3 regions of the Ornithinibacillus liuyingii genome follow, and region 1 is predicted to be linked to each of the others. Evidence: riboswitches for the same ligand, from Rfam matches in the RefSeq annotation. Region 1 holds a riboswitch; each other region holds the start of a gene.
The links. A riboswitch is a leader RNA that binds a small molecule or an ion and turns the genes downstream of it on or off. The one in region 1 is predicted to bind cobalamin.
Positions count from the first base shown of each region.

Region 1 (3,288 bases):
TGCAATGGTAGGGACGGATTATCGTGTTATTATTCCTTTTTCTGCTATAGTAGGTGCTACTTTTATGATGCTAGCTGATTTAGCTGGGAGAACGATAAATGCCCCTTATGAAACACCGGTTGCTGCGATTGTCGCTATATTGGGGTTACCATTTTTCCTAATCGTGATACATAGAGGGGGCAAGGTATTCTCATGATCCGTCCAGAACTAGTAGTAAAACAGCGAATCATATTCTTCTCATTGCTTGTTCTGATTGTCATTACTGCGATAATATCCATGGGAATAGGTTATTCCTCCGTCTCCTTTGATAGAATTCTTCCAACATTATTTGGTGAAGGAAGTTTTAAGGAACACTTTGTTTTATTCGAGGTGCGATTGCCAAGGATTTTAATTACCATTCTTGCAGGTGCAGCATTAGCGGTGTCAGGCTCTATTTTACAAGGGATTACTAGAAATGACCTAGCAGACCCGGGCATAATTGGAATAAATGCGGGAGCAGGTGTAGTAATTGCTATTTTCTTTTTATATTTTCCAATAGATACAGGTAACTTTGTATATCTATTACCAGTTCTTGCTTTTATTGGTGCATTTGTTACAGCGGTAATTATTTACCTTTTATCTTATAAGAGAAATAGTGGATTCCATCCAATCCGATTAGTATTAGTTGGGGTTGGATTCGCGATGGCACTTTCTGGTGTTATGATTGTTGTCATTTCTTCCGCAGAACGGGAAAAGGTAGATTTTATTTCAAAGTGGATTGCAGGTAATATATGGGGGACAGATTGGCCTTTTATTATAGCATTACTTCCTTGGTTAATCCTACTTATACCTTACGCCATCTATAAGGCAAATCGGTTAAACATTCTTTCCATGGATATGCCTGTTGCCACAGGGCTTGGCATATCGATTGAGAAAGAACGATTTTCCTTATTGATAACAGCAACAGCTTTGGCTGCAGCAGCAGTAGCAGTAGCGGGAGGAATTGCTTTCATCGGGCTGATGGCCCCACATATGGCTAAAGCACTAGTAGGACCAAGAAATCAATTGTTCATCCCAATTGCAACACTTTTAGGTGGATTTCTATTATTGCTGGCAGATGTGATTGGACAAAATTTGTTACCAGATGAAGCGATCCCAGCTGGGGTCATGACAGCTATAATCGGCGCACCCTATTTTATTTATTTGTTAATGAAACGAATCTAGTAATGGGGCTTCATTTTAGCTTAGGGGGAGAATATATCTCCCCTTATTGTTTGGCTAATTTTGCCCTTTTCTTCTGTGCTTCTTGAAACAACTCTAGCTCATGCTCTGTTTCTGGAATCACCCCTGGAACAGGTACTGGCTTACCATGTTCATCAATCGCTACCATCGTAATAAAGGAGGTAGTGGTTAGACTTTTTTCCCTTGTTTTAAACCGTTCACATTCAACCTTCACATAAACCTCCATGGAAGTTCTCCCAGTGGAAATAACAAACCCCTCTAAAGTTAAAATATCGCCAACTCTTGCTGATGATAGAAAATTCACTGTATCAATAGATGCTGTAACGACTACCTTACCACTGTGTTTCATTGCAGCAATCGCAGCAATTTCATCAATATAAGATAAAACCTTTCCGCCAAAAATGGTACCTAAGTGATTAGTGTCAGGTGGTAACACCAATTTGGTTAGAATAGTACGTGAAACATTCGTAGATAGCTTTTCCATTACACTCCCTCTTTCTTCTTTTTTTGTACTATAGGTCTCTTCAAAAAGTGATGGAAATAAAAAAATCCATCCTTCTTAAAGAAGATGGATTTTTATTCAGGTGTAAAGGATAGACCACACGACTGGTCTATAGCTGTTTATTATACCCTCATATCCAACCTTCTCAATTCCCGAAGAAGATCATACATCATAGAACTGGCAGGTCTCCTGACTTATGCTTCACCCTACTTTAAGCCTTCCCGTCTTAGACAGTGGTATTCTCATTTCGTCAGCATTTACAGTTGCGGGGACAGTTCTGGATTTTCACCAGATTCCCTATTAAGTCTATTAAGACACCAATTCTACTGGTATACCTATATGTAGTTGTATGGCAACAGACCATATTATAAATTTAATATAGTTTGCTGATTATGCCAATTGTTTTAACGAATGTTTGTACATGGGAATGGAATGCTAATGATAAGTAATGTTAACTATTATGCTAAATCATGGTTAAGGAGTAAAATAAAGATGTTGTTAGAATGATGAGTGAATCAAACGTTTGTTTGAAATAAGTGGAAGGAGTGAAATACATATGGCTACCATCAATTGGATGGAGGAAGTTTTAAAGAGAAAAGACGAATTTATTAAGGATCTACAAGGACTACTTCAAATTAAAAGTGTCCTAGATGAAGAAAATGCTTCTGAGGATGCTCCATTGGGACAAGGCATTAAAGATGCCCTACAATATGTGTTAGATTTAGGTGAGAAAAACGGATTCTCGAGTAAAAATGTGGATAACCTTGCAGGTCATATTGAAATAGGGCAAGGGAAAGAATTAATTGGGGTATTAGGGCATGTAGATGTTGTTCCAGAAGGGGATGGCTGGAGTGTCGATCCCTATAGTGGCATTGTTAAGGATGGTAAAATCTATGCTCGTGGATCTAGTGATGATAAGGGTCCGACTATGGCAGCATATTATGGAATGAAAATAATAAAAGAACTAGGGCTACCTTTAAGTAAGCGAGTTCGCCTAATTATCGGGACAGATGAGGAAAGTAACTGGCGTTGTGTCGATCATTATTTTACACAAGAAGAAATGCCTACAACAGGATTTGTGCCAGATGCGGATTTCCCTATTATTTTTGCTGAAAAAGGAATCGCGTATTATGATATTGTCCAACCCATTCATAAGCAAGATGCATCTGCAAGCTATCAACTAGTATCCTTCCAATCAGGTCGCAGGTACAATATGGTGCCAGATATTGCGAAAGCAACGATTAAAGTACAAGAGGCACCTACTAAACTAATAGAAGATTATCTTGGCTATCTGAAAGAGGTAAAGCTCGAAGGAGAAGCTAATATCGAAGATGGTGAGTTGTTCTTTAGTTTAATTGGAAAAAGTGCACATGGTGCTGAACCAAGTCATGGCAAAAATGCCGGAATATTATTAGCACAATACTTACAAAAGCTTGAGTTAGATGAAGAGGGACAAAAGTACATGTTAACTGTATCAGCGTTCCATAATAAATCACGTGGAGAAGTTTTCGGAATTGAGTATGAAGACGAAGACTCTGGTGAGTTAACAATTAATGTAGGTGTGA
Region 1 covers NZ_JBPWOS010000004.1:208,225-211,512, forward strand. Annotated here, with positions in the region: gene ACSKT4_RS07140 (FecCD family ABC transporter permease) at 1-196, shown strand, start outside; gene ACSKT4_RS07145 (FecCD family ABC transporter permease) at 193-1,203, shown strand; gene ACSKT4_RS07150 (acyl-CoA thioesterase) at 1,247-1,705, opposite strand; cobalamin riboswitch at 1,886-2,060, opposite strand; gene pepV (dipeptidase PepV) at 2,280-3,288, shown strand, end outside.

Region 2 (3,288 bases), on a different contig from region 1:
GGTTATGGTGGAAAATCACGAGGATAAATCATTAATTTATGAAACAACGGAACGAGTAAAAGACCCATCAAGTAAAGTGATTATTTTATTTTCAGAAGGGGATTATTGGAGTTCAGAAACCGATGATATTCATTTGTCCAGTTTACGGGATGAGTGGCTTATCGAGCAATCCGATGTAGCTGGAATTATGGCGGATGATGACAACAACAACGATGAAATTGAAGTTTCAGAAGATGAGCCTGGTATTATGCTCGTTGGAAAAACTGTTCCGAACACCGATGATGTTGTACTAGTATATCAATCATTAGCTATTGTCGACCGTACCAAAGCAGAAACAACTAAGATCATATTAGGTGCTGCTGCTGTCGCGATTATTCTTACAACGATATTTGCCTTTTTCTTATCAACACGTATTACATCACCATTAATTAAAATGAGAGAGGCAGCCTTTGATTTAACAAGAGGAGAATTTAATACAAAGGTTCCCATCTTGACGCATGATGAAATTGGGGAACTGGCGATGGCATTTAATCATATGGGAAGACAGTTAAAATTTCATATTAATGCGTTAAGACAGGAGAAAGAACAATTATCTAGTATTGTTAATTCGATGGCAGATGGTGTGATTACATTAAGCCGTAGCGGGGAAATTATTGCTACCAATCAGCCTGCGGAACGGTTTATAGAAGACTGGTATTTCGAAAAAAATCTACAAAGTGATACCGAATCACGTAAGCTTCCAAAAGAATTGCTGGATACGTTACAGCAAGTCATTGAAGGGGAAAAGGAAGTAATAGAAGAAATCACATTACAAGGCCGAACCTGGGTAATGATCATGACACCTTTATATGATCAAGCTTATATACGTGGTGCAGTAGCTGTAATTCGCGATATGACTGAGGAACGTAGGCTAGATAAATTGCGTAAAGACTTTATTGCGAATGTATCCCATGAATTGCGAACCCCTATTTCGATGTTGCAAGGATATAGTGAAGCAATTGTTGATGATATTGCCGAGACGAAAGAAGAGAAAAATGAACTTGCACAAATTATCTATGAAGAATCATTACGGTTGAGTCGTCTCGTAAATGAATTACTCGATATGGCTAGTATGGAAGCAGGACATTTAACCTTGAAAAAGGAGAAGGTGGATATCACTCCTTATATTGAACGGATATTCCGTAAATTCCAAGGAATTGCTGCAGAGAATCAAATTGAAATGAGTTTAGCGAAAGATATACAAGAAGCTCAGGCTTATTTTGATCCGGATCGTATTGAACAAGTATTTACAAATTTGATTGATAATGCGATTCGCCATACGAGTGAAGGTGGCTTTGTGAAGGTTTCGGTCACAAATGATGATAATGGATTATCGGTGTCTGTTGAAGACAGTGGTAGTGGAATACCGGAAGAAGATTTGCCATTTGTGTTTGAACGATTCTATAAGGCTGATAAATCGAGAACTCGGAATAAGCATGTTAAAGGTACCGGGCTAGGGTTATCTATTGCCAAAAATATCGTCAAATCACATAGAGGTACCATTACGGTGAAAAGTAAATTAGATATCGGAACAACATTTAACTTCATGATTCCCAAGGAAGAAGATATTTAATCTTGTAATTTAGCTGTTGTATGGTACTATATGTAGTAGAATTGAATACAAGAATTTGATATTGGTGTATGTGTTACTTAAAAGGGAATCTAGTGAAAAGCTAGAGCTGTCCTCGCAACTGTAAGTGATGACGAAATAAGCAATGACCACTGTAGATTATTCTATGGGAAGGGCTTAAAGTAGGTAAGTAGTCACAAGCCAGTAGACCTGCCAGTATCAACTGTATCAATGATCCCGAGGATAGGACAATTGAGACAATCTAGTACATAAAAACAGTATTTTTATGCTTTTTTATGGTCGATAGACTGTCACAGGAGTTAACTAGTTACGGGGTTAGCTCTTTTTTTATTTACCTGATTTTTAAAATTACTAAAGTGGAGGGGAAAATATGAAATCACTATTATTAAAACTGTTTACAGTACTTGTAGCATTAGTAGTTCTTGCAGCTTGTGGCAATGATGAGTCTTCTGATAATGCAACTCAAAATCAAACGCCAAACGAAAACCAAGCTAATACCACTGAAACAAGTGAACAACAAGAGGAAGCAACTGTTAAAATTGTACTTTCTAAGGATAAAGAAGCTGAGATTTTAGAAGAAAAAGAAGTAGAAATCAACGAAGGCGATATTCTATTAGACGTGATGAAGGAAAATTTTAACGCTGAAGATAAAGACGGCTTTATTACCTCTCTTGAGGGGCTAGATTATGATGAAGAAAATTCAATGTCCTGGATGTTTTCTATCAATGGTGAAAGTTCACTGGTAGGAGCAGGGGAAGTGGAACTGAAAGATGGGGACGTAGTTAATTTCGATTATCAATCTTGGGAATGAGATCGTTGAATATTTATAAATTAACGCTATTAGCTTTTCTTGCAGCATTAGCTGTAGTTGGACGAATTATGTTAAGTTCTATCCCAAATGTTCAACCCGTAACTTCAGTTATTATTATAAGTGGCATTTTTTTAGGGCCAGTTGCTGGTATTATATTGGCGTTTTTAATTACCTTTTTATCGAATATGGTTCTTGGGACTGGATTATGGACGATTTGGCAAATCCTATCCTGGGGACTTATTGGGGTTATGAGCGGTATCTTAGGTAAAACAATGAAACAGATTCCTTTTTATCTCATTCTAATATTGGCTGTATTTAGTGGATACTTATACGGATTCATTGTTTCGTTGACTAACTACCAAATTACTGGACATGGATTTTGGGCTTATTATATAGCTGGTTTACCGTTCGATACGTATCATGCAATTGGTAATGCTGTCATCATGCTACTACTCTATCCGACGGTGTCATTTATTTTCCAAAACTATATACAAAAACATTTGAACACCAACTAACCTACTTTGTTGGTGTTCGTCTATTATCTCTCATATCGAAGTGGATTGTTATGGAAAGGATGTTCTGCTATTTTAATGGAGTCACTTGGACAACCTTCATAAGCATCCAATACATCGTCTTCTAATTCCTCAGGTATTTCCTTGTTTCCCGTATTGTCATCTATTGTAACAAAGGCTAGACCTTCATCATCATAATCAAAAAGTAATGGACAAGCCACCCCGCAGGAACCGCAGGCAATACACGTTTCTTTATCCACTATGGTATATTTAGCTCTCATCAATGGTTACCCCTCACGATACAGTTATATCTAGTACTTTTTCTATTTTAAAAT
Region 2 covers NZ_JBPWOS010000007.1:137,514-140,801, forward strand. Annotated here, with positions in the region: gene ACSKT4_RS11205 (ATP-binding protein) at 1-1,612, shown strand, start outside; cobalamin riboswitch at 1,658-1,841, shown strand; gene ACSKT4_RS11210 (DUF4430 domain-containing protein) at 2,001-2,441, shown strand; gene ACSKT4_RS11215 (ECF transporter S component) at 2,438-2,956, shown strand; gene ACSKT4_RS11220 (ferredoxin) at 2,980-3,234, opposite strand.
Region 2: another riboswitch for cobalamin. It lies ahead of ACSKT4_RS11210 (DUF4430 domain-containing protein); the one in region 1 lies ahead of ACSKT4_RS07150 (acyl-CoA thioesterase).

Region 3 (3,288 bases), on a different contig from region 1:
ATTTTAAATCGTATGGAAGAGAAAGAATGGATTACTCGAGTGCGTGGGAAAGGAAGAGGAAACCCAACCGTTATTACCTTTACGAAATCTATTACAGATATGCTGACGTATATGGAAGCATCCTCAAGGGATACAGATTTTAATGGCTTAATCACATATTTAGAACGGCATGATATACTACGTAATCATCAACACGTGTTGGATACTATACTAAAGGAATTGTTTGGCATGAGGAAAGATATAACTCAACAAGAGGGTGAGGAGTGTTTACATATTCCGTATTTTCGGTCATTTCATTCTTTAGATCCATCACAAGTAGAGCGACAAACGGAAATACATATGGTACAACAACTATTTGATACCTTAGTTACGTTTAATAAAGATACGGACAAAGTAGAACCGAGTATTGCCTATTATTGGGAACGGGATGAGAGCGGGAAGGTATGGACATTTTACCTTAGAAAAGGAATTCCGTTCCATAATGGTAAGATGTTAGATGCTGAGGATGTAAAATTCACCTTCGAAAGACTTAAGGATACGCCAGCAAAATGGATAGTCGCATATTTAGAAAAGATGAATAGTATTGGTTCACATGCCATTCAATTTCACTTTGCTATTCCGATTGTAAATTGGCCATTTATGTTATGTTCACCAAAAGCATCTATTGTTCCAATGGGGTTTGCGGAACAAACGGTAGAAGAATTCTCTCGAGAACCAATTGGAACAGGTCCGTACAAGGTGAAGTCTCACAATACGAATCTTCTCTCACTTTCGGTACATCAAAGCTATTTTAAAGAGAGGGCTCATATTGATGAAATATTTATTCATGTTATGCCATCAGTCGAGAAGTTCATGAATATAAAAGAGATTGAGGAAGAGCCACTTTTCTATATCCCATTTACTTGGAATACAAATACAGATAGGGGGTATAAGAATGTGGAAAGGGGGCATTTATCCATCAAGTATCTCATGTGGAATATGCGGAAGGATAAGATAAGGTCCAATCATTTGTTACGAGAAAAGCTGGGGGTACTTTTAAATAAAAAGAGAATGATAGAGGCTCTAGGCTATCCAAGATATGAACCGGTAAGAGTTTTTCATCAGAATCGTCCAAATAACGATAAGCTATATAATATGTCATTGGATATAGATTATATGGATACTTTAATATTAATGACCTATAATCTTAAACCAAACGAAGAGGATATTAAATGGATAAAGAGTGAATGTAACAAACAAGGGATTCATTTGGAATTGCGAGTCGTTCCATACTCTAATTTCTATGAAGAGGCTAAAGAGGCAGACATAGTATTATCGGAATATGTTGCGGAAGATGTTGAAGAGGTTGCGTTATTAAATTTATTTCATTCAGAAATGAGTATTTTACATAATCTATTAGACAGAGAGAATAGTAGAATTACGCAGGGCATTTATAAAGAGTTGGTTCAGGAAGTGTCATCGAACAGAAGGATTCAGATAATGAACCAATTAGAAAACAAACTAATAGAAAATCATATTGTTATGCCTTTATATTCAACATACCAAAAGGCTTTATACCATGAAAACTTGATGGGAATTTCACTAAGTATTATTGGATTAGTACCATTTAAAGACTTGTTCTTTAGGAAGGAATATGGATCGAACTAAATTGGTGTATGAGTAAGAATATTCAATAAAAGCTTGACGGAATCAAAGAGATAGATTAAATTGAAAGTAATTTAATAGAAAAAACAGGTTGATTTGACGACTTTTTTAGATCGAATCATTAAAAGGGAAGTTCGGTTAGAATCCGGCACGGTCCCGCCACTGTAATTGGGAGTCTTTTATCACAATCCACTGTCATTTTGATGGGAAGGAGATAGAAGATGATGAACATGAGTCAGGAGACCTGCCTGTTTTTTTATATCACACAACCTACGAGGATAGGGAGGCATGTGACGAACAATATACTTTATTGTGTTTTGGTAGCGTTTACATAACATCTCTTCTAGGTAGAGATGTTTTTTTATTGGACATTGTGAAAGCTAATAAATAAAAAGGGGATTTTTGGATGGTCAAACATCATAAACTAGTAAACTATTTAATTATATTAATCATGTTATTAAGCCCATTATTCATCAATGCATCCTATGTACAAGCTGCAAGTGATCAAAAAGACATCAAACCTCATAATGAAGCACAGAATAGCGTACAACTTACCATTGTTGTTTCAGAAGAGGAAGTACCTTTACCGTTCTCAGAAATAAAAATTGAAGAAGGGGATATGGTTTTAGATGCTTTAATTAATGCTACAGAGGAAAATGATATTACATTATCGTACCGTGGGACAGGGGCGACGGCCTATGTAGAAGGTATAGATGACATTTATGAGTTTGACCGAGGTCCCGGTAGTGGCTGGATGTATCGAGTAAATGGTGTCTTTCCAAACCGAGGTGCAGGAGTTATTCCGCTAGTTCCAGGTGATGTTGTTGAATGGCTTTATACAACAGATTTAGGAAATGATATAGGTGCTGATCTACACCCATTCCGTGATCATTTGGATCCTACTATTCATATAGACAACCTAAAGGATGGTTCTACGGTTTACGATAGCAAACTGTCCTTTGCTGTAGAGGCGGTTAGTTATTTTGGAACAGCTCTAATCCCCACTGTAAAAGTGAATGATACAGTAATTGTAGCGGAGGAAGGTAATCACTACTCTGCTACATTACTAAAAGGTCAAAACATAATAACTATTGAGGTTAGAGATAAGCAAGGCTATACCTCTTCGTTATCCTTGACCATTACATATGATGATAAACAAGTTGCTCCACATTTAGTGGAGGCGGATAAGGGTGATAGAGGTGAACTAGATAGCGCTCTAGTGGTAATCCAGGATGCTATAGAAAAAGCTAGTAACCATATCATCCAAAATGGTGTAAATAGTGAATGGGAAGCAATTGGGCTGGCCAAAGCTGGAAAAGAGATTCCAAGTGATTACCTTACTATTTTTTATCAAAATATTCAGGACCAAGTAATCAGAGGTTTAGAGAATGGTCGTATTAAGATTACAGATATTGAAAGACTAGTGATGGCTGCGGTGGCTGTTGGCATAGACCCCCGTGATATAGAAGGCTTAGACTTAATCGAATTGATATATAATAGCCCTGAGCGCCGTGGTGGTTATGATACGATGACCTTCCAAGGCAATAATGGCCCTATATTTGCCTTAATTGCTTTAGATACTCAAGGGTTTTCTGTCCCTGAGGATGCAAAGTGGACGAGGCAGAGACTAATAGAAGAATTAAT
Region 3 covers NZ_JBPWOS010000010.1:113,880-117,167, reverse strand. Annotated here, with positions in the region: gene ACSKT4_RS14475 (ABC transporter substrate-binding protein) at 1-1,647, shown strand, start outside; cobalamin riboswitch at 1,716-1,910, shown strand; gene ACSKT4_RS14470 (DUF4430 domain-containing protein) at 2,051-3,288, shown strand, end outside.
Region 3: another riboswitch for cobalamin. It lies ahead of ACSKT4_RS14470 (DUF4430 domain-containing protein); the one in region 1 lies ahead of ACSKT4_RS07150 (acyl-CoA thioesterase).